Regions from separate parts of the Alkalimarinus alittae genome, predicted to be linked through region 3. Evidence: predicted binding sites of a transcription regulator. Region 3 holds the regulator's gene; each other region holds the start of a gene.

The links. The regulator FNR, encoded in region 3, switches genes on or off when oxygen is low (the NO sensors DNR and NnrR bind a similar motif). The targets are predictions, from matches to a motif close to TTGATCTAGATCAA.
Region 1: the regulator FNR is predicted to act here: its motif matches at 8,752-8,765, upstream of NKI27_RS08675 (cytochrome ubiquinol oxidase subunit I).
Region 2: the regulator FNR is predicted to act here: its motif matches at 2,879-2,892, upstream of NKI27_RS07120 (CbbQ/NirQ/NorQ/GpvN family protein).

The regions. Positions count from the first base shown of each region.
Region 1 is NZ_CP100390.1:1,896,464-1,906,899, forward strand. Features, by position in the region: gene NKI27_RS08625 (putative zinc-binding protein) at 1-212, shown strand, start outside; tRNA gene NKI27_RS08630 (tRNA-Ser) at 241-328, opposite strand; gene rlmJ (23S rRNA (adenine(2030)-N(6))-methyltransferase RlmJ) at 536-1,378, shown strand; RNA gene ffs (signal recognition particle sRNA small type) at 1,485-1,581, shown strand; gene NKI27_RS08645 (hypothetical protein) at 1,822-2,223, shown strand; gene NKI27_RS08650 (hypothetical protein) at 2,385-2,756, shown strand; gene NKI27_RS08655 (RrF2 family transcriptional regulator) at 3,034-3,468, opposite strand; gene hmpA (NO-inducible flavohemoprotein) at 3,573-4,811, shown strand; gene NKI27_RS08665 (sigma-54-dependent transcriptional regulator) at 5,339-6,727, opposite strand; gene NKI27_RS19405 (sensor histidine kinase) at 6,727-7,440, opposite strand; partial or broken gene NKI27_RS19410 (histidine kinase N-terminal 7TM domain-containing protein) at 7,984-8,640, opposite strand; gene NKI27_RS08675 (cytochrome ubiquinol oxidase subunit I) at 8,965-10,365, shown strand; gene cydB (cytochrome d ubiquinol oxidase subunit II) at 10,367-10,436, shown strand, end outside.
Region 2 is NZ_CP100390.1:1,570,590-1,581,025, forward strand. Features, by position in the region: gene NKI27_RS07110 (DUF1631 family protein) at 1-1,854, shown strand, start outside; gene NKI27_RS07115 (tetratricopeptide repeat protein) at 2,019-2,852, shown strand; gene NKI27_RS07120 (CbbQ/NirQ/NorQ/GpvN family protein) at 3,007-3,825, shown strand; gene NKI27_RS07125 (hypothetical protein) at 3,827-4,207, shown strand; gene NKI27_RS07130 (fatty acyl-CoA reductase) at 4,315-5,874, opposite strand; gene NKI27_RS07135 (nitrite reductase) at 6,204-7,751, opposite strand; gene cobA (uroporphyrinogen-III C-methyltransferase) at 7,755-8,594, opposite strand; gene nirJ (heme d1 biosynthesis radical SAM protein NirJ) at 8,684-9,904, opposite strand; gene ahbB (siroheme decarboxylase subunit beta) at 9,999-10,436, opposite strand, start outside.
Region 3 is NZ_CP100390.1:886,056-896,491, reverse strand. Features, by position in the region: gene NKI27_RS03940 (cytochrome c3 family protein) at 124-1,008, shown strand; gene NKI27_RS03935 (hypothetical protein) at 1,056-1,226, shown strand; gene NKI27_RS03930 (sensor domain-containing protein) at 1,260-3,443, opposite strand; gene NKI27_RS03925 (Rab family GTPase) at 3,440-3,967, opposite strand; gene NKI27_RS03920 (OmpA family protein) at 3,960-5,723, opposite strand; gene NKI27_RS03915 (hypothetical protein) at 5,725-6,279, opposite strand; gene NKI27_RS03910 (DUF302 domain-containing protein) at 6,559-7,038, shown strand; gene NKI27_RS03905 (hypothetical protein) at 7,313-8,422, shown strand; gene fnr (fumarate/nitrate reduction transcriptional regulator Fnr) at 8,556-9,317, shown strand; gene NKI27_RS03895 (hypothetical protein) at 9,574-9,987, opposite strand; gene alr (alanine racemase) at 10,107-10,436, opposite strand, start outside.

The sequences.
Region 1 (10,436 bases), 1.0 Mb from region 3:
TGGTAAAAAAAGCACAGTCTGGACGGAAAATAATATCCCTAGATGGGTGTGCTTTGCACTGTGTAAAACATTGCCTGGCACAGCACGCTATCGAGTCTACACACCATTACACATTAACCGACTATGGTGTTAAGAAGAGATACCATATGGATTTTTCTTCAGAAGATGTCGCAGAAATTAAAAAGGTGATTATCAACGATATTGATAATTGAAATATTGGGCGGTTCATTATGACTTAATTGGCGGAGAGAGAGGGATTCGAACCCTCGGTACCTTGCGGTACACACACTTTCCAGGCGTGCTCCTTCAGCCACTCGGACACCTCTCCAGCAAGGGGCGGTACTCTATACTACATGTCTTTTAAAATCAATAGACGCCAATCTTATCGGCGCATACCTCGTTAGTGCACTATATTTAATAGAGTCCTTGTACTGAAAAGAGTCCATGTGCAGGGTTTAAAGGAGTAGGTGTGCGGGTCGAAATATAAGGCCTTTATTCAAAACAATAAAAATTACGCTAAGGTGTGTTGTTAAGCATGAATCAGTTGTACGGTAAAGCTCGCTCAAGTGTGGGTAGTTTGTTTGATGTTCATAAGCATTTAGTTTTAATTTGTGCTCTAGAGCAGTTAAAACAAAACACTCGTCGTTTTCATTATATAGATGCGCATGCAGGGGCGGGGGGGTATGATTTAGATGTCGAGGAGGCGACTAGCTCATCAAGTTTCGGGGTTCAATGTTTGCTGGATGCGAATAAAAATGAAATGACAGAGCGATATATCGAAATCGTTAAAGGGTTTAATAGTGGGTTACCACTGACGAAATACCCAGGCTCACCGATAATTGCGCGTAAATTAATAAGAGCCAGTGACTCAATGTCGCTAATAGAATTAAATACAGAAGAATTTAGCGAGTTGAGCCGTGTATTTCAGGTAGGCTCAAACGTAAGTATTGATCACGGGTCAGCATTCGATCGAGTGGTGAAGCATATCCCCGTTGGTGTTGATGATGGTCTGATTCTTATTGATCCTGACTACATCATTGATGAAGATGCTACTGATACCGCAAATTTAATTATTCAATGCCGAGCAAAGTGGCCTAGTGCCATGATAATGGTGACTTTGCCTGTTACCGGTAGTACTGCAAAAGATCGGTATGTGATCTCAATACTCAAAGATTCAGGTGTTTCTAAGTTTATCGTTAGTGACTTAGCGTTTATTGATTTTACAGGCCTAGGTGGTAACGGGGTAAACAGAATATCGCGTACCTTAATGGTTAACCCTAGGTACGATATAAAAAATACATTGGAGTCTGTATTATCACAATTAGCAAGTAGTTTACCGGCTTCTATTAAGGCAAAAAGTCGTGTTGAATTAACGTGATTTCAAATTAGAGTTAATCAGCGCTTTTAATAACAAAAAACCTTTGCTATTATGCGCGTCTTCTAGGGATAGGTGCTCAGGCACTTAACCCTGTTATGGTGACTTTCGTTGGTTCCCACGCAACAATAAACTGTGGACCCGGTCAGGCCCGGAAGGGAGCAGCCGAAACAGTGGACTTGTGTGCCGAGGTGTAGCTGGCGGAAGTTGCCACCATAATTTCTTCTTTTGTAGTCTTCACCAAAAGTTTACATAACTTCCCTAAAAGTTTACATAATTTGCACCATATGCCTGCATAGACTACCTTGTTAGTAAGTCGACTATCCATTGGGCTGGGCTATGTATGGGAAAAATGTTGGATGTTCTCGTATAAAAAATTTCTTTAAATTTGCTAGTTCTAAAATGGGGACTGTTTTTACAATTGAGTCTCTGCTTAGGTTTGATATATGTTTTCTGATTACGGTATAACCTCAGGGGAAGAACTTTTGGTTGTAGTTCAGTTCCCTGTGGCAACCTCATACCGATACGTTGTTAAAAATGAATTAAGTGAGTACTTTCCCGGAATTCCTGATGAAGTTGAGTCGGGTTTTATACCTAGTTTGAGGCGCATATCAGATGCCCGGGTTGAATTGAATATTAATGGTAAAATCACATTATTTCTTCCACCTGAGGGTGAAGGTGGTGAAGATGTTGATTGGGATGTCTATCCACCAGGAAGTGAAGCACCAAATGTAGTTTGGGAGGTGTTTGATTTTGTTGTTGCGAGTGATGGCAGCGTCACTGTGGTACCTTTAAATAACTGGCTACCCCAAACTGAATGGGACTCACCTCCGCCACCAGCATTATAACGCTAGAAGAATGTTTTGAAGCCCTATCAGGTGTTAAGCTTGCTAGGGTTTTTTAAATTAGGGAAAAGCTAATGTTAAAATTTCTTTTTTAGTTACAAGCAAGTACATAAGGAATAAAATGTTTGCCTTTACCGCACACTTAACATTTAAGGGATTATCAAATGAATTTTTATCAGATTAAGCCGACCTCCGCACGCATTGTGTTTTCTCTTTACCTAATCTTATTTTCTATAACGAGCAATGCTGAAACGGGTGTAGTAGTTCACGGGGAAACGGAAGAAGCCTGCTCGGAAACAGTAATGACGACACAAATGTACGATATGATGTCTGGAATGATGGAAGTATCTAAGGGGGCATGCCCTTTAGTAAACGCTAAAGGAAAAGAGATATTTGGGGGATGTAAACACCTATCAGGCGATGGTGTTGATTGGTTTTATGATATTCCTGAATTTTATTCTGGTCCAAACTTCAAGACTGAAATTCAGAAAAGCTGTGATGAATGGGTGCAGGCAGGTGCTGACTGGCGTAAGTAATTATAGAGTTAACGAGCCAGCGGGTTTAGGGTTTGCATTCTTGTAAGCCCTGTTCGATGTTAAGCCTTGCCGTAACAGCGTCATGATGTTATTTGTCTCCAATACGCTTAATGGTTTGAATGCCTGGTTGTTTTAGCTAAATAGGGCGAAGAAACCCTGACTCCGCTTCGCTGCATCAAGTATATTTACTCATCTATTAAGTTCATATCTAATCATTTTAATTAGTAACACCTGCTTGAGCAGCGGTGTTAATGATTCACTAGTTTATATTCTTCGATCAACCATCGCCCCTTTGTTCACGCATGGGGATTCTGTTTTGTGTGGTATTGGCTAGCGTGTATTGATTCATAGTGTTGATAAAGTTTTGCATGGCTTCTTGAAGGTAGTGTTTTAGTTGGCATGAAACCGTTAAGTTGCAAGTGTTACTCTCTGGGTCAAAACACTCCGCCGTATTCATGGTAGGTTCAAATTGCATTATTAAGTCGCCTAATCGAGTTTTATCAGTGTTTTCGGTTAATCTGATGCCTCCATTTTTCCCTTTTGTGCTCTTGATGTATCCAAGGCGAGATAAGTTGTGTACGACTTTAACGAGGTGGTTTTGAGAGATGTTGTGGTATTCAGCGACTTCTTTAACGGTGCACAAGCGCGTTGAGTGCGTGTTTAAATACATAAGCGTACGAAGCGAATAATCTGTAAATCGTGTAATTTGCATTAAAGTCTCTGGCTTAATTTTTTTATTGTACTGATTGACTAATTCTACTATAACAAATCATAATGTGTATTATAAATATATATTAGGTTTTTATAGGATTATCTATGTTAGATCAGAAAGCTATTCGTATCGTAAAATCTACCGTGCCTATCTTGCAAGAGCATGGGGAAACGCTAACAAAGCACTTTTACAAACGAATGTTCGCGCACAACCCTGAAGTAGCGCCTCTCTTTAATAACTCTAATCAGTCCGGCGGAACACAGCAGCGTGCATTAGCAGGTGCAATTGCGGCCTATGCAGCAAATATTGATAATCTCGAAGTATTAGGAGGCGCGATAGAGCTTATTACCAATAAGCATGTCTCGTTACAAATTAAGCCTGAGCATTACCCTATTGTAGGTGAGAACTTACTGGCGTCTATCAAAGAAGTTTTGGGGGATGGGGCGACAGATGACGTGATTGACGCGTGGGCTAAAGCGTATGGTTTTTTAGCTGACATTATGATTGGTCGTGAAAAACAAGTGTATGAAGATAATGCAACTAAAGAGGGTGGTTGGGAAGGCTTTCGGTCATTTAAAATAGAGCGTAAAGTCGAAGAAAGTAGTGTTATTACCTCATTTTATCTCAAACCTGAAGATGGTGGTAAAGTGCCGTCTTATCTAGCAGGGCAATATATTACGGTACGAACATCTACACCTGAAGGAGGGACTACTATGAGAAACTATAGTCTTTCTGATAAGCCGGGTAACGATTATTTTCGTATCAGTGTTAAAAAAGAAACAGATCCACAGCCAGGTATCCCTGATGGTTATGTATCTAATAAATTGCATAAAGAGTATGAAGTGGGTGACACGTTAGAAGTAGCACCCCCTTGTGGTGATTTTTATCTTAATACTCACGACCAACATAAGCGTCCGTTGGTCTTAATGGCGGCAGGTATCGGTATTACCCCGATATTAAGTATTTTACAGACCGCATTAGAAGCCATGCCTGAGCGAGACGTTATCGTGATTCATGGCAGTCTTAACGAAGACGTTCAGGCGTTTAAGTCAACGCTCGAAGCACTCAGCGAAAAACACCCAAAACTAAGTGTTCATTTCCGTTATAGTGATCCCGTTAAAGAGGGTGTTTCACGCGAAGGAAATGCATCTACAGGGTTTGTTGATGCTGAATTGATCGAATCATTGATTCCATCACGCCATGCCGATTATTACTTTTGTGGGCCAAAGCCATTCATGGTTAATATCTATCACGAATTACTGATGTGGGGGATTCCCGCGTCACAAGTACACTTTGAATTTTTTGGCCCAAGGGAAGCGTTAGAAAAGCCTGCTGCTGTTTAGTTAAGCCTTTAAAGAGCAGGGGTAACTTACTTCTGTAGTTATCGCTGTCTAATAAAGGTGGAGGTATTCATCTAAAAGAGCAATATATTTAACAGAGCCAAGCTAGAATAAAATGATTAAATGAAAAATTTATGTTATTGTTATTTCGATGTTTTTAACATTAAATTGATGCTGAAAGCCTATGTAAACATATGGTTAATATTTATGTAATTATATGGTTTAAATATCTCCATAACTTATTGATAATGGCGCTACCTTATGTAATCTTTTAGGAAAGGCGACATTTGAAATCATCGCAAAAGTTAACATACCTACCTATAGTAATTCTAAATTTCACTTTTCAATTTTTAATACCTCTAATTCTAAATATGTATTGAACAATTATGCGTTAAATCATGGATTCTTAAATCTTTAAACCCTGATTTCGCTGCGCTGCATCAAGGCTACAAAGACAAAATGCAGTGGCTTGTATATGAGCTGTAGCCGTGATGAAAGGAGGAACGACTGGAATCAAGGGAATGGTTAATCTAGACGTCACTATTAAGCCCATATCTAGCAATCTTTTTCAGTAATCCCTGCCGTGATAGCCCAAGTTGTGCGGCGGCTCTTGTTCGGTTTTGGTTGTGTTGATTTAATGCCTGGCTGATGAGTCTTATTTCTAATGCGGTGACTTGTGCTTCTAATGTTTTATGATTGGTGTCAGGTGTTTGATGATTGGTATCAGGCGTTTGTGGTTGAGATGGTTCCGCTTGGCCGGTGAGAAATTGAATCTCTTGAAGGCCTATTGTATCGCCTGTTGTTAAAGCGATCAGGCTATCTAGTGTGTTTTTTAGTTCGCGTACATTACCAGGCCAGGTTTGTTGATTAATCCATGCCATTGCGTCGGCACTGATGTGTAAAGTGGATTTTTCTGGTTGAGCTTTCTGAATAATTGAGTGCACTAGAATGGCAAGGTCTTCGGGTCTTTCGACTAAAGCTTGTGTCTTAATGGTGACCCCTTTAATGCGATAGAAGAGGTCGTCTCTAAAGTGACCTTGTTCAATAGCAGAGGGGAGGTCTCGGTTAGTGGCGCTGACTAGGCGTACATCGATGTGTTCCATTTCACGGCCCCCTACCGGAAAGTAGCACCCCTCTTGAAGCACTCTTAGTAATTTAACTTGCATTGATGGCGGCATTTCGCCGATTTCATCTAAAAACAATGTGCCTTGGTCTGCCATGCTAAGTAAGCCCTTGCGGTCTTTGTCGGCTCCGGTGAAAGCGCCTTTTTTATAGCCAAATAGTTCGCTTTCTAAAAGTTCGGAAGGGATCGCTCCACAGTGTACTGAAATGAACGCCTGGTTCTTTCGTTGACTATGTTGATGCAGGGCTTTAGCGATGATTTCTTTTCCAGTTCCGCTGGGGCCTTGGATGAGTACCGGAACCTCAGTGTTGGCAATGCGTTTAATCAGGTTGCGGGTGTTGATTACGCTAGGGCTGACGCCGAGTAACCCCATGTCATCGTCGGTGGGGGGGTGTTGTTCTTTAAGTGTATTAAGTTCTTGTTGTAGTTGGCGTTTGTTAATGGCTCGTTGCACCACGATTAGAAGAAGGTCGGGGTCAATGGGTTTGCTGATGAAGTCCCAAGCGCCTAAACGCATTGCATCGAGTGCCAGTGCCTTTTCGTTATGAGCGGTGATGACGACTACCGGTACTTCGCCATAGTGTGGAAGTAGCTGCAGACCTTCTTCAGGCAAAAAACTGGGGGGGAGAGAGAGGTCGTGTATGACCAAATCAAATGACTGAGCAGTAAATAGCGTAAGGGCTTGTTTCCCATCTCCGCAGCTAACGACTTCATAGCCTGCTTGTGTTAACCATAAACTACAGAGTTCACAGAATGCGGCTTCGTCATCAATGAGTAATATGCGGGCTTTTTTCATTATGAGGCTCTATGTGTACTTGGGTGGATAATAATGGCATTAGGTCGATCGATGCTGCGTGGTATTTCAATGGAGAAAGTAACAGGCCATCCAGCATCTGTATGGTGCCAAACTCGGCCATGGTGGGCGTCTATGATGCGTCTTACAATGGCAAGACCTAGGCCGCTTCCTCCGCTGCGATTACTAACAAATGGTGAAAATAACTGACCCTGAATGTTTTGCGGGATGGAGGGCCCATTGTTATGAATATTGATCTGAATCTGCTGTTGGTTTGTGTGAGCGTCTACCTCAATAAGCCCTTCAGGTGTTTGATTAACAAAGGCTGCTGCGTTCTCTAATAAATTAGTCAAGACTTGATGGAGTTTTTGAGGGTCAGCATAGGTATTGAGCTCGTTAGTTATGTTGACATGAATCTTAACGTTGAATAACTGTTGAGTCTGGCGAGCCACGTTTTCAATAAGCGAGGTTATTTGAATGTTTTCGGAGCGTAGTTGAATCTGGCCTGCATAACTTAATACATCCTGAATCAACTGTTCAGCTCGCTGCACTTGATTGCTAATGTGTGTCTGAATGGAAGGGTCAGTTTGAACTGCGGCCATATTAATAATATTCAGAGGGTTTCGTAGTTCGTGGGCAATGGTTGCGGTGAGGCCGCCTAGTTCTACTAAATGTTCTTGTGCGAGTTTTTGACGTTCTGCGGCAGCTAGTTTCATGCCTCTATCCAACGCGGCGCAGGTTGTGGGTAGCAAGCTAGTGACTATTTCAGCTAAGTGCTGCTCACTGGGTGTTGCGTTTCTCCAGCCCACCAATTTGCATTGCCAGTGCTCATTATCGTTAGTGTTGACTTGATTGATGATAAACGCAGGATGCTCTGTAGTGAGGAGAGGTTGGTTGATAGCAACGTCTATGAGGGTCGGGCTGTTGCGTGACCAGAGTTGTTTAATTGTATCGCTTAGCTCAAGCCAGTCTTTCGCCTGGTCGAGTTTGTATCCCCACTGGTCAAGTTTAAGCTGGTCGAATCGAATTTCTGGGTACACCAGGCGGTTAGCAAATTGTTGAGCAGGGCCATAAAGTAAGCCCGCTATTAATAATAAGGCGGATGAATAGATTAACAATTGCCAAAGAGGGATTTCGGATAATTCGGTAAGGCCCCAGCGGGTGGATATTGCAAGGAATACTGACATGACCAACATGGTGATGACCAGTAGGGCCAACCAGACCACTGCTCTGTTGACCAGTCGATTGACTTCGACCAGTTGATAGCGCACGACTGCGTAAACCAGTAATAAGCTGTAGGTAGGCAGCGCTAACATTGGATAAGGGTATGTATTCAGTCCGATTGAAGGAGATATAAAACTAATAGCTAAAACAAAACCAAGTCCGCCAACAATGAACATGGCCGTTATTGATCGTCGCTGGTTGGCTGGGCAAACGCGTAATGCCTGCAGTAATATGAGGTGTGCGATGACTCCAAGCAATGCCGTATAGGCTAAGTTAATCCAGCCCGGTGAGTGAAGTGAAATAAAGTGAGGAAAGGTTAGCCAGGGTTTAAGTTCCGCGCCTGTTAGTGCAACGCTGCCTGCTGTCACAATGCCTGCTATGACATAAAGCAGCCAGAACTTGTTCTGATACCGTTTAAGTTTAGGAATAAACTCCGTACAAAACGCCAGCACAAAATGTAAAAAGGCGGTGGGGAGTAGAGGGCTGCTTAACAATAGGGGAATAGCCCACTGTGATGCGCCTTTTATGGCGAGTAAGTGACCCGTACACCAAAAAGCCAGCGCAATACAGTAGGCCGCTAGAGCCCTTAACGATACCGATTCGCTAGCTCTATACCAGAGCCAAACACCGACCAAGCTGGCACTGGCTATAGTGGCCCACATTGAAAGAGAAAATGCAGTCATTGAGTTCATTTCAAGTATCTCAGTGCGACTTTTTAGGTTTAAACTGTAAATTTTGTTTACAGTTGTTTGTTGTTGTGGTGTAAACGGAGGTGTCGGTTGAGTATAACTGACTTAGCCGAATTGAGCTAGATCAAGGCTTAACGCTGATATTTGTGGGTTGGCTAGGTTATTGCTTTACTCATATTAACTAACGTTAAGCTGACTCAAGGAGATCAAAATGGCTGAGTGGTTTTATTCTATATTAGGTGTGCTAGTGTTGGTGGGAGTTGCTGGAATGCTGACTCTGCTCCCTGTGCATATGGCTAGGTTCAAAGATAGCCAAGGAGAACAATGATGGATCCCGCAATACTGTCTAGAATGCAATTCGCCTTTACTATCAGTTACCACATAATTTTCCCTGCCATCACCATTGGTCTTTCGGTGTATCTAGCGGTCATGGAAGGGTTGTGGTTAAGAACTAAAAAACCTGAGTATTTGCAGCAAGTAAAGTTTTGGTTAAAGCCGTTCGCAATCACATTTGGTATGGGGGTTGTGTCAGGTGTCGTGTTGTCTTATCAATTTGGTACTAACTTTAGTCGGTTCTCAGAAGTGGTCGGGCCGATTCTAAGTCCGTTGCTGGCCTATGAAGTGTTAACCGCGTTTTTTTTAGAGGCGGGGTTTCTTGGTATTATGTTGTTTGGCTGGAAGCGGGTCTCTCCAAAGGTTCATTTTATGGCTACAGTGGTAGTTTGTGTAGGCACTCTAATGTCGGCTTTCTGGATTTTAGCGGCCAATTCATGGATGCACACACCGGCGGGTTATATTTTTCAAGATGGCCGTTTTGAAGCTGAAAACTGGCTCGAAGTGATCTTTAATCCATCATTCCCATATCGCTATTTCCACATGGTGATTGCGAGTTTGCTCTCTGCGAGTTTGATCGTAGCGGGAGTTAATGCTTTGTATCTAAGGCAAAAAAAGCATCAAGAATTTGCCCGAGTTGGGTTTTCTTTTGCTATGTGGAGTTTGCTAATACTAGCGCCTACTCAGGTGCTGATCGGTGATTTTCATGGGCTCAATGTGGCAGAACATCAGCCGATTAAGTTAGCCGCAATGGAGGGTATTTGGGAAACTGAGCGAGGTGCGCCTTTACGGGTATTTGCGGTGCCAAATAGCGAAACCGAACGGAACGATTTTGAGCTTTCGATTCCTAAACTCGCGAGCTTAATTATTACGCATGATTCGGAAGGAGAAATTAAAGGGTTAAAGTCCGTCGCTAAGGATCAGCGACCGCCTGTGGCAGTTGTGTTTTTCTCGTTTAGAGTAATGCTGGGTTTAGGGGGGCTGATGTTGTTGTTGGCTGTGCTGGGAGTAGTGTTGAGAGTGAAGGGTCGGCTTTATATTTATAAACCGTTCTTAACTTTTGCAACACTTATGATTCCTTCAGGCATTATTGCGACCTTGGCCGGGTGGTATGTGGTTGAGGTGGGACGACAGCCTTGGCTAGTGCAGGGGTTGGTGCGTACCGAGGATGTAGTATCGATATTGCCGGCTGAAAATATTGCGTTTACTTTGGGCTTGTTTGTTGTTGTGTACGGGCTATTGTTTTCTGTCTATCTCTATTTTATTCGTAAGCTGGTTCGAAAAGGGCCGCCAGTTCTTTTGGGCGACGATGATAATCATCTGACAGATGATAGTGTTCAATTGGCCACTCTTACGCCTGTAATTGGGTTGGATGCTGATAAGGTGAGGACTTGATATGGATTGGGCAATTACTTGGTTGATGATTTTAGGGTTTGGGGTCTTGATGTATGTGATTCTGGATGGAT
Region 2 (10,436 bases), 680 kb from region 3:
TGGTTAGGTGAGTCGTCAGAAGGCGAAGAGTCGGTAGGGGATAGCTTTGAAAAAGATCTAGAAGCTCCGACCTTTTTAACGATGATCGATCGAGAACTTAAGGCGACCGGTCAAGCAACACACAGTAATATTATCGAAGAGCTAAAAGAATATTTAGTACAGGGCAAAAAAGTACCGCTTTGCCCTGCTGAACCCTATCGTTGGTCTGTTGAGACGGACCAAGAACAAATTGTTGCTGATAGCTCGCGTAGTCAGACAGAAGATAATAAACCTGGAAATAGTCGTTGGCATAAACGTGCAAGAATGATGGTGATCGGCGATTGGGTCGAGATAATTGATGAAGAGAACGTAGCCCAAAGGATGAGGTTAGCGTGGTCTGGCAGTAAGTCATTTAGGTTTGTGTTTGTTGATAGCCAAGGCATGAAGGATATCGACATATCGCTCGACGAATTGGCTGAGCGAATGAATAGCGGCAAAGCAACGCTATTAGATAAAGAAGAAGTGCCGGTTATAGATCAGGGTTTACACCAAATGGTACAGTCTGTTTATGAAGATTTATCTAATCAGGCAAGTTGTGATCCGCTAACCGGTCTTTTAAATCGTCAGTCATTTGAAAGAAATCTAGAGCGCACTGTTGCAGACTCAATGGCTAATCAAACCGCCTATGTGGTGTGCTTTTTAGATATTGACCAATTTAAGGTTGTAAATAATACCTATGGCCATATAGCCGGTGATCAGCTGCTAAAACATGTTGCATCAGTTGTTCGACAGTCTGCGGGGCCAATGGCTATATGTGGCCGAGTCGGTGGTAATGAGTTTGGCGTAATCTTTGATCATTGTGCGTTAAAAGAAGGTACTGTACTTTGTGAGAACATTAGAACTGCAGTTTCGGATAGCACCTTTTTATGGCAAGAAAACGCACTAATTGTGACGATTAGTGCCGGGCTAACTGAAATAGATGCCGCTTCAGATAGTAGTGACACGGTGATGAAAAAAGCCAGTGTTGCGTGTAACTTTTCAAAAGAGCACGGACGTAACCGCGTTACGGCTTATACTCCGCAGGACAGAGATCAGGCGCATCATGATGAAATGATGACATGGATTCAGAAAATTGATCATTCCCTTGAAGATCTTTTAATGCTTCGTTGCCAAGAGATTCGACCGGTAAATAAAGCCGAAGGTCGATTCTCTCATTATGAAATTTTATTAGGAGTGTACGATGAAGATAAAAACATTCTGCCGCCAGTGGCGCTTATAGAAGCAGCAGAACACTTTGGGCGGATGACTCGAGTTGATAAATGGGTAATCCACAACACACTCAGGTGGATGGAAAACAACCCAATCATTGTTGAAAATGTAGATGGCTTTTCTATCAATTTATCAGGCACATCGATTAACGAAGAACACTTTTTAGATTTTGTACTTAGCGAACTTTCAGCGACCTCGGTTCCACGTCATAAAATTTGCTTTGAGATCACTGAGACAGCCGCAATAACAAACCTATCCGATGCGACTGATTTTATTAAAGTGTTAAGAAAAACAGGCTGTAAGTTTTCGCTGGATGATTTTGGAACAGGTCTTTCTTCTTATGCGTATATTCAGAAACTGCCAATGGATTACATTAAAATTGATGGTGTATTTATTAAAAATATCGTCAATAACAAAAAAGACCAAGCCTTAGTGAAGTCAATTAATGAACTCGCTCATTTTATGGGGATGGAGACCATTGCAGAGTTTGTCGAGAACTCAGAAATTTTGTCGATGTTAAAACTGATTGGTGTTGATCATGCCCAAGGATATGGAATAGCTAGACCTGCTCCACTCAGTGATGCATTCTCTAGCATTCGTGCATAAGGCAGCAAAAGATCATTTCGGTGGTTTCATTTACAACTTCTCTCATCTATTCTTCTACTAATGGTTTTATATATCAGAAAGGTTTTAATTTTACTTTGGTACAAGGCTCCTCTTAACTACCATTACTTAAAACGTTAACTCGGACTAAGCAGATAGTGGCATATATGCATTTATTATTTTCAAAAAAATGGCTGTTAATTTTTATCATTCTTCTACCATCAATTTCAGTTGCAACAGGTCTTCCGCCTGAGCATGAAGCAAAACGCTTGTTATTGGCGGTGCAGCATTCAATCGATAATAGTCAATGGGATAAGGCTGAGGAGCAACTTAAAAAAATAGCAGAGTTAGACGTGCCCCTTGATGCCAAATTTCACTATCTGAATGGACAGGTTCAACTTCAGCAGTCTGAGTTTGATTTAGCCCAAAAATCGTTTGAAATATATGTTCTCCAAGCGGGTGAAGAGGGTGAATTTTACATCCCGTCTTTAAAGATGATTACTGAAGCAGATGAAAAAAAGAATGCGGTTGTAATCAAGAAAGAGCCTGTCAATACGGCAGATTTAGTGCTTGAAAAAAACAAAGATAGCTACCTAGAGTCACTTAAAACTTTATATTTAACTGATTCTTCAATCGATGCTCTAGTGTTGAGAATTAACAGTATTCTTTCTACACATCCTTACCAAGGTGCCAGAATAAAGCAAAAGAATGCGAATAAAGGCGCCAAGTACAGTATTAATGTCAACGGTAATGAGCTTCAGATTCAAGAGAAGAAGTATGATAGAGACGGTGCGCCGACGTTATTAGTCAGCAAAATGGATATGTATGGCGTAGACCCATTTGTTAAATTTTCGTGTGATTATGACCGCTATATTTGCTGGTTATACCATCCGGTAAGTCAATATGACCGTTGGATATTAATTGATAGAGATGAGAAAGCAGCTGAAGAGCTAAGTGATGCAATGGCAAGGCTGATTAGATTGCTACAAGGAGGAAAGTAACTAACTCACTGAGCTGATGGCTTAGTCTGACCTCGGTCAAGGGGGCTTTTGCTGTTTCAGGGTATGGTAACGGCATCCTGAAGATTCAAACTATGATGCGCTTTAGCCGCTGACTTGAGTCTGTTTTTAGAATATATATCCATGGACCCGCTTTATGAATGCGTTTGAAAAACCACAAGACCAAACCGACGGCCTTTTTTATCAGCCACAAGGTAATGAAGAAGCGTTGTTTGAGCACGCGTACAACCACCAACTGCCTGTATTGATTAAAGGGCCTACTGGCTGTGGGAAAACACGATTTATCGCACATATGGCAGAGAAATTGGGGCGTCCAATTTACACGGTTTCTTGCCACGATGATCTGACTGCTGCCGACTTAGTTGGGCGTCACCTGATTGGTAAAGACGGAACTTTTTGGCAAGATGGCCCATTAACCAGAGCGGTGCGAGAAGGCGCAATTTGCTACCTTGATGAAGTGATTGAAGCTAGAAAAGACACCACTGTTGTTTTGCACCCATTGGCAGATGATCGCCGAGTATTACCTATTGAAAGGACCGGCGAGTATCTCGAAGCGGCACCTGGATTTATGTTGGTTGTGTCTTATAATCCAGGGTATCAAAACTTATTGAAGGGCATGAAGCCTAGTACGCGCCAACGATTTGTAGCGCTTCGATTTGATTATCCTGACGAGGCATCTGAGACGGCGATTGTTGTTAAAGAAAGCGGTATTGATGAGGCTAGAGCGCGAGTTCTTGTTAAGCTCGCAAATAGCCTTAGAAACTTGAAAGACCATGACCTTGAAGAAGCCGCTTCGACTCGACTGGTTATTTATGCGGCCAAGTTAATAAAGAGTGGTGTTGCACCACTAGAGGCTTGTCGAGTAACGATGGCTGAACCTTTGACGGACGATGAGGCGACTGTCAGTGCGCTTACTGAAGTAATATATGCCATATTTGGTGGCGAGGAGGCTTAAATTGGCCTACGGAAATTATAATAAAAAAAATGAACAGCAATCACTGGCGAACCAAGCTGAAGCTTGGTATCTGTGTAATTTATTAGTTCTTCCGGGTATATCATTTATTATTCTTGCAAGGCTTTTTATAAAGCATGGCGGCGGCGACCGCTCATTAATCGGCACTAACCATGTTAGACAAACATTTTTTATGTCGCTGTTGGGTGGTGGATTAGTATTCTGCGGGTGTACAGGCTTATATCTGTGGTTAGGCAATACAGGTAATGCATGGATGTGGATTATTATGTACTTCACACTTGTGCATACAAGTTTTGTAATGTGGGGTATTTTGGGATTGGCGTGGTCGCTGGCCAAAAAGCCGATAGCGTACCCACGTTTTTAGTGATTAAAAGGTCTAATGGGAACAACTGGGTTTAAAAACATATACCCGTAGCCTTGATACAGCGAAGCGGAATCAGGGCTACGGGTTGTGTTCTTAGTGATAAATGACTAAGCCGCTTTCTTACCTTGTTTTACAGTTTCTTTGAGTGTATTAACGTCTTTATCGTCAACTTTGACAGTCGCTTTCTTCTCTTTAATTGCATACTTCTCAAGCCCTGCAATATGATTTTTGCCAAAATACTCTTCCCAATCAATCATTTTGGCATCTACAGCAAATTCTCCATCAGGTGCTTCGCCCAGTTCTTCTGCAAGGGATAATAACTTTCCATTGTGGAAACGGTATTTGGGGAAACCATAAAAAGAAAAGGTCGTCGAGAGCGTTAACGCGGTATCAATGTTCTTAAGCATCAGGCTTGTTTTATCTGTTCTACCCAAAAATGCATTAACGTCATTGAGCATTCCTAAGGGTAATTGAATCGCTTTCATCGCGGTTTCAAAGACTGACTTAGACACAAAGTTGAAGCTAGCCGAAGGCTTCTTACCCTTAAATAACTTCGGGTAAGCCTTGTAATTAGCGCGCGCCTCTTTGATCATGGTTTTCTTGAGGGCATTAACATTGGCCGGGTTAGAGCCGCTGCTACAGCACTGATATATGTTGGTTTCTTTTGGTGATTTGATTACTTTTGCCATAGACAGAATAATGCTATTCGCAACCAAGTCTGCAGGAATAATATCCATAACCCCTTTAGGGTCCGCAGGGAAGAAAGCAATTTTACCTCTTGCATAAGCGAAGATGATGGCATCTGCTACCTTTATTCCTTCAATCCAACCCGGTACAGGGCTCTTCAATGTACTTTCGATAATGGAGGGACGTACAATGGCTAATGATTGGCCTTCAAGCTTCTCGATCAATAACTGTTCACCCATCCACTTAGTGAATGTGTAAGTGTCATTCCAGCCATACTTGTTGGCTTCATTAATACCTAAATCGACCAAGGCTTTACTCAGCGCTTCAGGGTTTTTAGTCGGGAAGCGTACATTGTTAATTTTGTCTTTAAGTAGGTCAATTAAGTCACCTACTAGATATTGCCCCTTTTCATTACGTGGAATTTGCTTGCCGAAAGGCGCTTTAGTCTCTTCGTATATATCACCGGTATTTAAACCGTGAACATAACAGGTTGATACCTGAACGACAGGGATATCACCGCCACGCTTCGACAGTTCAACGATATTATTAAGGCAGATGGTATTAATCTTAAGTGCTTTATCTAATGCTTCGCGAAAGTTAACGCTGGCGGCAGAGTTGACGACCAAGTCAATGTCATTGGCTAATGTTGAAAATTGAGTTTCAGTTAAACCGAAGTTTTTTTCAGTCAGCTCGCCAGTAATAACGTTTAATTTTGTTGCGCAAAAGTGTTCGAAAGCTGGTAGGTCTTTTGCTCTTAATGAATCGAAAATTGAAGATGTTAGTATTTCTTGCTCAAAGCGCTCTCTACCGCTTTTATAGCTTGAACTGCCTCTAACGAGGATATTGATTGATCCAATCTTAGGGATGGATGAAATGATCTTTTCTAGTAATACTTTACCCAAAAAACCGGTGCAACCTGTGATAAGAATATTCTTGCCGTTTAATGTTTTTCTTACCAATGAGCTTTTGGTGTTTTTCATAGCCTTCCTGCTGTATCCATTGAGTTTAAAAATCCATGAGAAACGCTCTGAGGCCTTTGTTAAGCTAAACAAAGTGTTGTTTCTCACAGGTTTCTTAGAGCGCAAATTTACATATTTAGAATATATTTTTCATCAAAATAATTGAGTTTTTGAGGCAGGGCTCATGATTTTTTTCGTAAGTGAGAGGCGGTTAACATTAATTGGTTTGATTAGAGTATATGCACTAAATTGTTAAAAGCATATCGTGAGCGGAACCAGAGGGGGAATGGTCAAATTCTGATTCCACTTAGTTACATCAAGGCTACGGAGTCGTGATATCCCAGTAAGGGCTAGTGACTCGTTCCGCTCGCGTAGGTGGTTTTATTATGAACGTTATATTTACCCGATGGTTTCTTCATAGGCAGACGTTTAACCTCTTTAAGCGTATTAGCGTCATACACAATGAGTGCGCCATCTTTGTCCCAGATACTCATTAGCGCATGACTGCCATCTTTGGTGAACTCTATATGCGCTGCAGTCTTGCCGGGGATAGGTTGCAGTGTTTTTTCGATCTCTAGCGTTTCTTTGTTGATAACGTGCATTAAGTCTTTGTTTGGACCAAAGAATACATCAACCCAAGCATACTTTGAGTTTTGATGGCTTCGCATAAAAAAGCCAGGCCCCTTAGTTTCAATTCGCTTAATGACTTCCCAAGTCGTCATGTCAATGACTGACACCTGGCCATCTTTAAGGTTAGGGGTTGCCATCACCGTTCGCCCCTTATACTCCCAAGTAATACCGGAGCCAAGGTGTGGCATGCCTGCCAGATCGATTGTCTTGATTTTTTTACCTAAATCTAAGTCGATAACCTGGCCATCTTTGGAATCTCTGGAAGCGCCAATGAGGTGGTTATAGGGTTGGTCAAAGAAAAAATCATCAAGGTAATCATCAACGACAATTTTTCTAACAGTTATTTCGGGTTGATCATAAGGGATCTCCCAAACTTCTTTAAGGTCTTTTAACGCAGCGATAAAACTGTTTCTTGGTGGGGCGGTATAGACTGCACTCACGCGGGATGGCACGCCTTGTTCGTCTGCCACATCAAAAATTTTAACGGGTTTGAGGTCGGTCGTATCAATTAACACAAGCGTTTGCGGTAAATAGTTGGCGACCATCGCATATTTACCGTCTTTCGAAATGGCTAGGTTGCGGGTGTTTATTGCGGCTCGTACTTCTGCTACAAATTCCATATTGTAGATATCGTATTTACTAATCCAGCCATCACGAGAAGCGAAATAAACATAGCGGCCATCTGGTGAATACTTAGGGCCACCATGGAGTGCAAAGCGAGTTTTAAAGCGATGAATGGGTTCAAATGTATCGCCATTTAACAGTGTAGCGGAGTGGTCTTCTAACTCGACTACAATAAATAGATTTTTAAGGTCGGCCTCAAATTTTGGTTTGTCGGGCAGGCTTCCATTTGGATGATAAAGGATATGAGAGTGCTCGATATCTTTTAACGTCCATTCTGGCTGAACGTCTGGCTGACTAAATACATAGTCAGCTAAAGTGGATATTTGTTGGTCATTTAGCTGAGTTGAAAACCCCGGCATTTGAGTCGCGGTGCGGCCATTTTTAATAACATCGATGGCCTTTTTTAGCTTTAGCCGAGACAGGTTATCTGGCAGGAGTGCAGGGCCCATTGCGCCTGTTCGGTTGACCCCGTGACATTCTGCACAATGGTCTTTATAAAGCTCTATTTGAGACGCTGTCGCGTGTGTTGAAGAAGCCTGAGCTAGAGTGCTCTGTGAAGATAACAAAAGTATCAGGCTAGGTAAAATGCACTTCCAAAGCTGAGGCTTTGTTACCATCGGGTTGTCTCTGCGACTTTCGCTCATTAACTACATTCCTGTTGCAAACTGTACGACATTGCTGGTGGTAATATTCTCTTTTTGTTGCTCATTAAACGCGTTGACTACAGTGCCTATGATGATCAATGTAGGCGTTTGAACGTTTTTATCTTCAACCATTTCTTGCAATGTATCGAGGGTCGCAATATAAACCCGTTGATTGGGGGTTGTGCCTTGTTCGACAAGTGCTGCAGGCATATCGCCGGACATTCCATGGGCTTGAAGTTCTCGATTGATGACTTCAATACTCTGTAACCCCATATAAAATACAACCGTTTGATTTGGGCGTGCGAGATTTTCCCACGGTAATACGAGGTTACCTGACTTCAAGTGGCCCGTCACAAAGGTGCAGCTTTGAGCATGATCACGATGCGTTAATGGGATCCCTGCATAAGTTGCGCAACCAGAAGCTGCAGTAATACCTGGAACGACCCTGCAAGGCACATCAGCGCTTAAAAGTACTTGTATTTCTTCACCACCACGCCCAAAAATATATGGGTCACCGCCTTTTAAACGAACAACACGTTTGTTTTCTTTAGACAACTTAACTAATAAGTTATTAATTTCTTCTTGAGGTAGCGTGTGTTCGTTCGCCGTTTTGCCAACAAAAATACGGTCTGTATCGGTAGGCACCATGCCCATAATTGCTTCGCTAACAAGCTTGTCGTAGACAACGATGTCGGCTTCTCTAATAAGACGCAAAGCCCTAAGTGTTAATAACTCAGGGTCACCTGGCCCAGAGCCTACTAGAGCTACTTCTCCGGCTTGTAAGGGGGTGTTGCTGGCGCAGTTCCCCATGAGCGCTTTAACTTCGCTGGTTTGATCTACCATTGCTCTCTCCATAACCCGGGCTGCCAGGCGATGCTATTTTATAATATTCTAATACTGGTTAGACTTTATGGCCGGCTTCGGTGCTCGACTTATTGTTGTCGAGTAACCGGAATTAACTTGGCGCTTGTATTATCGTTGTAAGGCATATCTAAGCGATCATCATCGTTGTCTTCGATACCGATTTCTTCGTTGCTTAGATAGCATGCAGGGTCTTCGGCCCAAGCATCATCAGTCAGCTGATAGGCTCTGACGCGCGTGTTTCCACCACACATTTTTAAGTATTGGCATTCGGCGCAGCGACCTTTAACTGGGCGTGGGTGTTGTCTAAACCCATCCATTAATTCATCGTTTGGATTGCTCCAAATGTCTGAGAAATTACGTTCTCTGACATTACCCAAGGTGTAGTTCCACCAGAAAGTGTCTGGGTGAACATTACCGAGGTTGTCGATATTCGATATATTGACACCCGAAGAGTTCCCGCCCCAGTTTTCTAAACGCTGCCTAAGCGCGTCAACCTCGCTAGGGACATTTTTTTCTGCCCATTGCAGTAGGTAAGGGCCATCGGCATCGTTATTACCGGTGACATATTCTCTAACGATTCCTTGTTTAAGCTCAGACCAACTGCGTTCAAATAGTAAGTCGAGCGCTTTACGAGTGGTTAAATGAAATGCATCACTCTTTCTGTTTCGGTTTCCTCGGCCAGCGTAGTTGAGGTGAGACAGGTAAAATTTGTCGATGTCGTACTCATCCATTAATGCCAATAGCTGAGGTAGTTCGTGACTGTTGTTTTGGGTGAGTGTAAACCGAATGCCCACTTTAATTCCGTGCTGTTTGCAGAGTTTTACTGCATGCAGTGATGCGTCAAAGGCACCTTTTAATTGACGAAACTCATCATGGGTATCTTTTATACCATCTAAGCTGATACCTACATAGTCGTATCCAACTTCGGCAATTTTTTCAATATTGTCTTCAGTAATTAGTGTGCCGTTAGTGGAAAGGCCTACATAGAAACCCATGCCCTTTGCGCGCTTTGAAACATCGTATATATCTGGGCGGAGCAGGGGCTCACCACCTGAAAGAATCAGTACGGGTACTTTAAATGCTTTAAGGTCATCCATTACGGTATAAACTTCGTCGGTCGAAAGCTCACCTTTAAAGTCTGTATCGGCCGATATTGAATAACAGTGTTTACAGGTTAAATTACATCGTCTAATCAGGTTCCATATGACCACAGGACCTGGTGGTTTGCGTGCTGGGCCAACAGGTGTTGGATTCATTAGCGACTGCATATACTGAGTAATACGGAACATGGTTAGGCTCTCTTTTTTCGTTTCAATATAGTTTACGAAATATCATTTTTGGAACCTTGACTTTGAGCAAGCCTACTCCATGTTTTTGTTAGATCTACTTTCTAATTCTTAAGCCTGTTTTCTTGAGAATTCGTTTACTAAATAATACATCATGCCCACGATTATGCTCGCCAAGTAACGCTACAATGGCCTCTATGTGGTTATCTACTTCTTCTTGAGTGCGTCCATGGACCATGGCAAACAAATTATGTGGCCAATCGGGTAGGTGTCGAGGGCGGTGATAGCAATGACTGACAAAATCAAGCGATCCTAGCCTTTGACCAAGCGTTGATATCATCTCGTCTGGCACATCCCACACCGTCATGCCGTTAAGCGTATAGCCCAGTTTGTAATGATCGGGAACCACAGCTATTCGGCGAATGACGCCTGCATCTTGCATGCATTGCATTCGCTCAATGACATCCGCTTCGGTGACGTTTAGTTGCTCTGCCAGTTCAAGGTAAGGGCGTGCCGTTAAAGGTAATCCTTCTTG
Region 3 (10,436 bases):
GTTGCTATACCTTTCTTACTCTCTATGAATAAGAGGGGCTTGGGTTTATGGATATCTAAAGCAGCTAAATTGAAAAGATGTATTCTGATCTAACATAAATTTAACAAAAGACAGACCTCCTTCATGCGATGGCCCCACTTTCTTATCATTCAATGCCTTCTTATTTTAGCTGTTGGCGCTGTTGTCTATGCGCACAAAGATAACGTAATTGTCTTCAAAGCCCCGCCCGAGTCTCTCGCTCAATGGTACAAACCTGAAAACAAACGCCAAGTATGGCTGCACACTATGTTTAGTCTGCGCCGTGAAATGCAGGCAGTAAAGTACTATATAGAAACCGGCGATGTAGAACGCCTCGATAAGTGGGTTAACAAGCTAAGCGAACATTACTTTAAAATAGGTGACATGGTTCCTGAATGGTCTTCATCACTCGAGCCTGAAGCGATGCTTTCTCTCGTAGCCAATAGTAAAAACCGGCAGTTCGACGAAGCAACCTATATGCTGGAGAAAGTAAGCAACAGTTGCGATTCATGCCACCAAGATTTCAGAGTCACGACAGCCATGCGATTCCGCGCTCCGGACTTTTCGTCTATTGACATCACGCCGGCTAGCACAGCCCCCACCATAACGCCTGCTCCGGTTCTGTTTCGCGCTCACATGAACGAACTTACTGAGCAAGTTAACCAGATCAAGATATTTTCTGAAGACGGCCTCAACACACAGGCGCTCTCGGCTTACGCAGAGCTTAGCGATGGGTTAACCATGCTCGGCAACACTTGTTCAGATTGCCATAAAGAAGGCTCTCAGGTGTTTCCTAGCGATGCTATTAAGCAAACAATGGCAAAACTAGAAGAAAGCTTGCACGGCGGAACACTTAAAGATCAAGGAAGGTTTTTAGGAACATTAGCAGTACAGGCATGCGCAACCTGCCATGGAACTCATAGACTAGCCTTCGACATGAGAAATCAAATGGCTAGCGAGCAAAAATGGTTGGAGCTAATAAAGCATTAACGTTATTACGCCGGTGCACTATCGAATAGCGACGACAAGGAGACCACATGCCAAAAGTAACAGTAAAATTTGAATACGAAAAAGAGACCAAGAATAGTGTTCGCTACAAAGAAGCACCCGCTGAAGGCAGTGCGCCTATAGTCGGCTCGCTTTATGTGCAGAAGTGGTTTGCTGGAAGCACTAAGAATTTAGAAATCACTATTGATAAGAAAGATTAAGACACGATTATCTTTCTTATCAATAATCGCCTGCTAGTTTAGCTTATTTTGATCATTAAATACTTTAATCTGACCAAAAGAGTTAAGCAGTATGTTCATGGGAAGCGGGCGATAAAACAAAAAACCTTGTACATACTCAACCTTACGACAGCGCAAGAAATCAAACTGCGCGGTTGTTTCTACGCCTTCTGCAATAACATGAATATTCAGTTCACTCGCCAAACTAATGACTGACGATGTTATGGCTTGGCTTTCACGGTCTATTTCTAACCCCTGTATAAATGATCGATCTATCTTTAAGTAATCTACAGGTAGTTTTCTCAAATAGTTGAGAGACGAAAACCCCGTACCAAAATCATCCAACGCGATAGTAACGCCCAATTTACGAATTTTTTGGATCAGCAATATAACCGCATCTAAATCTTCTAAGAAACAGCTCTCTGTAATTTCTAATTCCAAAAGATGGGGAGGAAAGCTCTCTTCAGTAAGAATATCCGTTAATGTTTTGTAAAAATCTGGATGCCTTAACTGTTTGGTTGAAATATTAACTGCGATGTTTATTTTCTTGCCATCATTCAACAATTGAGCCGCAAATCGACAAGCACGCCTTAACACCCATGTACCAATAGGTATAATCAAGCCTGAATCTTCTGCGATAATGATAAAATCAGCTGGAGGTAACAACCCAAGCGTGGGATGCTTCCAGCGAATCAAGGCCTCCACCCTCAAACAATCATCACCTGAGATACTAATTTGAGGCTGAAGGTGTAGCACAAACTCTTCCCGCTCAATCGCATCAACCAACTCACGTTCACGCTGTAACTTATGCGGGATCTCACACTCCATTGCAGGGTCATAAAAACGCGCCTGCCCTTTGCCTAACTCTTTAGCCGCATACATAGCCAAGTCAGCTTGCCTGACCAACAATGTAGGGTCAAAGTTAGACTCAAAGCTTGTGGTTATACCTATACTGGCGGTCATAGAAATAGACTGCCCATTAACAAATAACAGTTCATGAATAGATACAAGCAAACGATCTGCGATAATGCTAAGTTGATCGAGCTCTTCAATATAACGAACCAGTACAACAAACTCATCTCCACCGAGATGAGCAACAAAATCATGGTGTTTAACACCGCGCGAAATTCTTGACGCGATAGCACTTAACAAAAAGTCCCCCGCTTGATGCCCTAGATCATCATTCACCCGTTTAAAATAGTCGAGATCAATATACATCAAGCCAATTCCGAGACCGTCTGTAAGCCCCATCTCAGCTACATTATAAATGTGCCGCCAGAAATGCCGACGATTAGGTAAGTGAGTAGTAAAGTCATATCCACCATCCCCATCTACTATAGCGCCTGTATTACGAAATTCAGTAATATCATTTGCCACACAAACATAGTGCGTAATCTGACCATCTGCTTCTTTTATAGGCCCTATGGTCAAGCGAACCCAGCGATCAGCACCGCTGCCGCTCTTACTTTCAAATTCACCTTCCCAATATGAGCCATTCTCGATGACTCGCTTTAATTCAGGGTATTGTTTCTCTGCCTCAGAAACCCACTGATCAAGTAGTGATATTCTTTTTAGATCGACTTCATTATCCACCTGATAGATATCAATAAGTGCTTTATTGATCATTTCTATCTGGCCGTCTGGCTGGCAGATCATCACCGCTGAAGTATGTTCTTTGACGCTATCAGCAACTCCCTTAATCGAGGCGTCCTGCAAAATATGCCGCTCGATGTCACTCTGCAGCTCACGTTGCCGCTGATTGAGTTCAGATACCAGTTTTTCATTCAATAACGCGATATCACGCGCCTTTTGATAAACATCATGATGCTCGGTAAATGAAGAGGTGTGATTTTCTATCAATAAAATAGGGGCGCCATTCACTGAGCACGCTTTAGCTTCTAGTCGATATTCAAAACCAGACGTGTCTGTTTCTGTCCATATGCCTGACCGTGCTGTTTTGGCCCCCAAATCTTCCCAAGCTAAAGCGGCATCAACCAAAAAATTTTCAATAAACGGGAAGGCATAACACAAGCTCTCAGACTCAATCAAAGCACTATCTTCTGAAAGCGGATACGACAGCGACCCTAACAGCGCTTTAAACCAAGTGCATTGAGTATTAACCAATTTAAAGGCAGCATCACTCTCTCTTAGAAGAACTACGACCCCCATCTCCTCAATAACCCCTTCGAGTATGCTCATGGTGCCTCAGGTACTCCTGAGCCTAGGCCCATTTTGTGAATCATCATCTCAAATGCTAGCTCAACGTTGTACCCTGTTTTGGCACTTGATTTTATGATGGTAATGCCTAGCTGCTCTAAGCCTTCAATATCTGATTCGCTGATTTTCCATTCGTATGTCATATCGCTTTTATTTAACAACCCAAGAATAGGCACACCAGGAAGCTGCTCCCACAACGTCTTTGTCAGTTCCGCTGCCATATCAACACTTTTTGGTCTTGTGCCATCAAGCACTAAAAAAATACCCGCCGCACCTCTAAGGTAACTAGGCTTAAGCTCAGTAAATACATCAACCCCTTCGATATCCCATATCATTAATTGGATTTGATCGTCATTTACCTGCATCTTCTTTTTAGATATTTTGACACCAATCGTTGTGAGGTAAGTATCGCTAAAGATACTCTCTACAAAACGGCGTACTAGACTTGTTTTACCTACAGCAAAAGGGCCTACCATACATACTTTTTTGGTGATTAGTTTACTCACCGGTGTCACCTGAATTGATATCCATATCACTCTCCTCTTCTGCTGCGGACTCTAAACGGGGTTCCTGAGCTTCTTCAAGCGCCTCGTCTAAGCCCTCTAAGTGATGCGCGCCCTGCTCCTTATGGGAGTATAGTACTTGAAGCGTCACTCTGCGCTGAGCCTTATCAGAAATGCGATCAAGATCAACATTCCCAGCGCCCCATGCCACAGTTATGTCGGCTGATACTGCATTTTCAGTGAGCATAGACCTAACACCATCTGCTCGTTGTTGACTCACAGTATTACTCCCAAAAGACGACCCGATACTATCCGCAAACCCCATCACTAGAATTTGTAAGTCCGGTACACCCATGTCAGCCGCTTTTGTCTCTAAACTGTTAATGGTTTTCACAACCTTGGGAATTTTTAGCAACTCATCGCCCGACAATATTGATTGATTGGGCTCAAAATAAAAAACAGTATTACGGACCTGCTCTACTAACAATTTAAACTCATCCAAATCACTTAGACTCTCTTGGACCACGTCCAATTTTACCGGCTCTATAACGGGCATAGGCCCCATATGCACAACAGTATCACTCACCTGAAGGTCGACCATTTTGCTACTTAACCAATCAGCCCGACTCTCTTTTTCGAGCTGATTTAATAGATCAACAGTAACAATACCGGCCTGCCGAGAATCTGGGCTGCGTATAACTTTAACATGAAGAACACTTTCTTTTGGTTCGGCTGATAGCACGATATAGCCGGGTTCATTGTTAATTAGATGCTCTAGCACTGAATATTGTCGTTCAATCTGCCAGAGTTTAACGCTAGAAATAACACCATAAACAATCGCACAACCTATCAAGATGATGGCCATCCAAGGTTTACGCTTTTCCCTTGCTTGAACCTTTTGTGACAGTAGGCATTCAGATAAAGCCGGGGTTGTTTCATCAAATGGTGCTCTATCACCCTCAAAATGACTCAATTGATGACTAAACTGAGCATGAATGGTTTCGATGGTCGTATTGGCTTTTAACGTTAGTTCATCGGATGCAGAACCCCTTACCGCCAGTGCTAAAATAGCATGCGGCCCTACATTAAGGTGTATCTCAAAATCGCCTAAACGAACCCGTTCCAGGGTCTCGTCGCCTGCAGAAAAGGAGTCAGAAACAAAGTCTCCAATAGCCGTCAACATACTAGAAACCAGTTCAGGATCTTGAATCTCTACTTCTGGAGCTGCCACTGAATTTAACAATAACCCCGTTTCTCGGTGAACTAATAACACCTGCTCAACACGATACTGCGTTGTCTGTAATAAAACATACTGAGCATATGGCATACCCGCACGCCATGCCCGCACACGCCAATTTAACGATCCAAGCGTTAAACTTTTTTCAAGCAAGTTATTGAGAGACTGAACCATTTCAGCTAACGCTGATGCTACCGCTTTCCTAATCGAAGGCCCCATAATGGGGAATAGAACATGTGTAATACGGGTCGGATTTTGCTCTATCGACTTTTCAATAGCCTGATCGACAACCGGCGACAAAGCATCACACAATTCAGCCTGCGTCGTGAGTTTAATCGCCTCAGGCAATACTTCAGATACACGCTGTAATTCTTCTTCTTTCGAAACATAGCGCTGCAGTGCTGATGAGTAATCATCACCTAATAACAATTTTCGAAGTCTTAGATAATCATTGTCGGACTCAATATGCCCATTACCTTTATCTATCTCTTCAATAGAGCTGTTTCCTTCACGTTGTGACATATTAGCTGGATTCACTTTCCAGACTATTTGCCATATTTACGAGCAGTTCAGCTAAAGTCTTTCTATCTGTTTTACGATCAGATAAATCGCCCGATGCATTACCTAACTTTTCAAGAACGTCTTTATATTTGCCTTCCATATCCGCAGCTAACTTTTCAGCTTCAGCAAACAGTTGTGACTCTAATGAATCTTGAGCCGCTAACGTTTGCTTTTGGAATGAATCAAGCTCTTGCTGTAGCGAAGTAACCTCACCCTCAAGCAATGCATCTCGGCTTTGAGCGTCTTCATTTAACTGAGTAACATGTGAAGACAAGTCGTCCAGTTTATTGCTCAAGTAAGTTTTAAGCTCTTTAATTGACTGGCTTATCTGCCGATCCATTTCTGTAAACCGCTGATCATTATGACGACTCAATGTCTCAATGGTTTGTCGAACTTCTGCCACTTGCTGCCCAAACAGCAACTGCTGAATCTCTCTTAATTGAGCTTGAGGATCCATCATATCTGGGTTTTTTTCGGTGTCTTTCTTATTGCTTTTTTTAGTGGTCGAGGCACTCATTTATTACCCTACTCCTTTATATTTAAGCAAAACGCTTAGGCGATTCATCCCCATCAACCCTTAGCTAAACACACTTAAGAATGAATAACCGCCTAGCAATAAACCGCTAACGTTTTTAATAAGTGCTAATGGATAAGAATAATGATCAAAGCCGCACGCTCTGAAACTATAAATAAGTATAGACAATACTCAGAAAAGTGAAGATTCTTTGACGAAACAGCTAAATAGAACTATAAAAACACTCTTATTCATCACCCAAACCACCTTCAAGGGCTCCCTATGCGATCTATTGTGCTTTGTTTAGCAACAACAGTAGTGATTTCATCATCAGTATTAGCAGATGTGTCACCAAGCACTACCGTCTCCCAGAACGGCCTTATAAGCATCAAAAGCAACCATGACGCTAAAACCACAACGGATAGGCTTATTAGCACGCTAGACAAAAAGGGCATGAACATCTTTGCTAGAATTAACCATGCAGAAGGCGCAGCAAAGGTAGGCGAGGCATTACGCCCTACTGAGTTAGTTATTTTTGGCAACCCAAAGGTTGGCACACCGCTGATGCAGTGCGGACAGAGTATCGCTATCGATATGCCACAGAAGGCATTGATATGGGAAGATGAACAAGGGGTAGTTTGGTTTTCTTATAACGATCCTATTTATATCGCTCAGCGCCACAGCATTAAAAATTGCGAAAAAGTCATCGATAAAATCAGTCAGGCGCTTTCGAACTTTTCATTGGCGGCCACTAAGCCTTAACGCCTGACTTTTTGAATACTATCAAAAAGGTTAAGCTGAACCTCTTGTGCGACGCAATATGCTGCTTAGCGCAGAAAGGCTCTTATATCCCCCCCTCCTCATTATTAAGCCCCCAACATATAGCTAAAAAAACTTTGTCATAAATTTTCATCAACACCTAGGTCTATTGATACAAATCAACACCCCCAATCACTCATTGAGTAGACTAATCACTCTATAATAACGGTTTGTGAGTCAGGCTTGTCTCAGACCATGATTTAATTTAGGAAACGTAATGGGCTCTCCGTTTGAGAAAATCACTCCCATAAAGGCAAATCATAGAACAATACAGGATGTTATTGGGGTTAACTCATACCCAACAAGTCGAACTATGGAACAAATTCTCTCTCACAAAGACTGGCTATTTTGCACTAACAGCTTCCGATATGACTCGCCGGATAAGCCTGGCTTGTTTGTAGAAGATAGAGAGTTTAGTTTAAAGAATTACACCGACATCATAACCAACAGCAACAAAACCAATTCTGAACTTGCGTTGTGCATATCAATGCCGCTACAAAACACCTTATGTAGCTATCCAACCCCAAAAGCAGGCCATTTAAGTAGTACAGCCGTCAGAAATTATATTGACTACCTTCTTAAAGAGATCCATCTCGTTAGTGCTCTGATCCCAAAAGATCGCAGCATTAACTATATTCATTGGCAGGGCGACATAGCACAATTATTAACGCCGGCTGAAATGACAGAGATTATGTACTCCCTCAACAAAGCCTTCAACCTACAAGACGAAAGCAGAGGGACCTTTGTTATAGAGCTCGATAAAGTCCCTGCTGATGATGCCATTATTGCCCTTATAAAAGGCCTTGGATTTAATCATATTTGCCTTGGCACACAAAATAGAGATCAAGACCCAATTGATTTTGAGTTTTTGGCAGAGCAGGTAAAGATATTCAAACAATATGACTTTAAAACTGTCAACGTTCGTTTCCTGACCAAAAAACACGAGTCATGCGCCAAGCTGAGCGAAAAGCTTGAAGGCCTAATCGCTATTAATCCTGACACTATTTATGTAATAGACGAAGATGAGCGCCTTTCTGTTCTATCTGGCGTAGAAGTAGATGAGTCTACTCAATGTAATTGTCATCAAAGATTTGAAGAAAGACTGATTCAAAGTAACTTCAACAAACTTAATCATGTTAAGTTTTCAAAGGACACGTCTGTCTCTAAAGGTATATCAGGCGACTTAATCGGTATTGGTTTAGGTGCTACTAGCTTGATAGAAAACGCATTTATACACAACGTAGACCAACTCGACCAATATTATCAACGCATAATAAATAATCAACTGCCCTTTAGTTACGGAGGCTACATTAGACCAAAGTATTGAATGATTATATTACTACCTACTTTTACCCCCTTCTCCCTACCCCTATTTTTTTATATGTTAGAATCATATAAACTAAGTAATAAATAACATAAATATTCTGCTGATATACAAGCTATTAACTGAGTAGAGCGAGATGAGCGAAAAAATCGCAGCAATAGACCCACAGCCCACTACAGGAATTAATCAATCCTGCTTACAGTGCAGTCTGAGCAATTTGTGCATCCCAATTGCTGTCAACAAAGATGAAATTGATCGCCTTGAAGACCTGATAAAGCAAGGAAAGACCATCAATCGTGGTGATCATATATTTAAAGAACACTCCCCCTTTAAGTCTTTATTCGCTGTCCGTAGCGGCGCAATTAAAACTTATTCAGTCACAGAAGACGGTGAAGAACAAGTCACAGGCTTTTATTTACCAGGGGAAATTATTGGCCTCGATAGCACCAACACAGATTCATACAGCTGCTCTGCTAAAGCGCTTGAAAGGGCCAGTGTGTGCGAGATTCCGTTTAGTCAACTTGAAACATTGGCCTCAAAAATACCAACCCTTCAACATCACTTTTTCTCATTAATGAGCAAAGAAATTCAAGGCAGCCGACAGCTTACAATGTTACTTAGTAAAAATACCGCAGAAGAGCGAATTGCATCATTACTGCTAAGCCTTTCTAGCCGATTTAAATTACGTAAACTTTCAGGCACAAGCTTTAGACTTCCCATGCCAAGAAACGACATTGGTAACTACTTAGGCCTTGCTGTTGAAACCGTTAGCCGTGTTTTTACTCGCTTTCAAAAAAGCGGCCTGATATCTGTTCAGGGTCGTGAAGTGGTGCTAGAAGATATTGACGCTTTAGTCGATATCGTAAAAAACCACAGTAAATGCATAAACCCAAAATAATACAATCATGCTAAAAAAAGAGGCTTTATGCCTCTTTTTTTATGTTTAGACGTTAATTAACTACAAGAATAATACCTACTTATTAGTATAAAATCAAATATTGATTTATATCACTTTATGGTAGTTTTTCACCCCTAAAATCACCCACTTTAAGCAATAAATTATGAAATATCATTTTACTGGCTTAATGAGTACTGATTTCATTTCAGATATACTCCATAATAATAAGTGAACCTAAGCCTAGCTAGTTATACCTTTAATTCTCTACATCTTCTTCATACTGCTCAGATACTCGACGGGCAAACACTCCGCCAAAACAGGCAAATAAGCACCCAAGAAAAACCATCACAACAGCCATGAAGGTAATATCACCCCGTTCTGCAGAAGACATGATGGAGGCTATTCCGGCAAGAAAACCAACAACGGAAGCATGCGTTACCTTATAATGAGAGGCCATCGTACCCGTCAATAGACCACCAAACGCCATCGTTAAGCAATAAACTAATACGGCAAATACAAACCAAATTTCTTGCTTATAGGTTGAAAAAAAGACGTAATCACTCGCGGCCATGCCAATATATGATGCGAGCAAGACATAAAGAGCCTGACCAAATAGACCGACCAAAATCGTCACTATCAGCCCGACAATAAGCGCTTTCCAACTAATCATTAGGTTATCCAAGTAATCGAAATAAATTAGAAGGTATCAGTGTATATGAAAATATAAGGAGGATAATTGACTTACTGCAACTGTCTTTCGTTGAAGCGCCACTTTACTTACAGCAGCGCTTAAGAAACGTATCTTCGAGGTACCCTAGCGGTTACCCCTGTTAACAGCTCATAACTAATCGTTCCAGCAGATTTGGCAACTTCATCGACTGAGATATTTTTTCCCCATAACTCAACTTCATCACCTACGTTTACTTCTGGATGGTAACTAAGATCAACACTCAACATATCCATCGAGACACGGCCAATTAATGGCACTACCCTGTCGCCTATCCAAACAGGTGTACCTGTCTCAGCGTGACGAGGATATCCATCGCCGTAGCCAGCTGCAATTGTACCGATTTTGGTTGTACGGCTTGCTCGCCACGTGCCGGCATAACCGACACAATC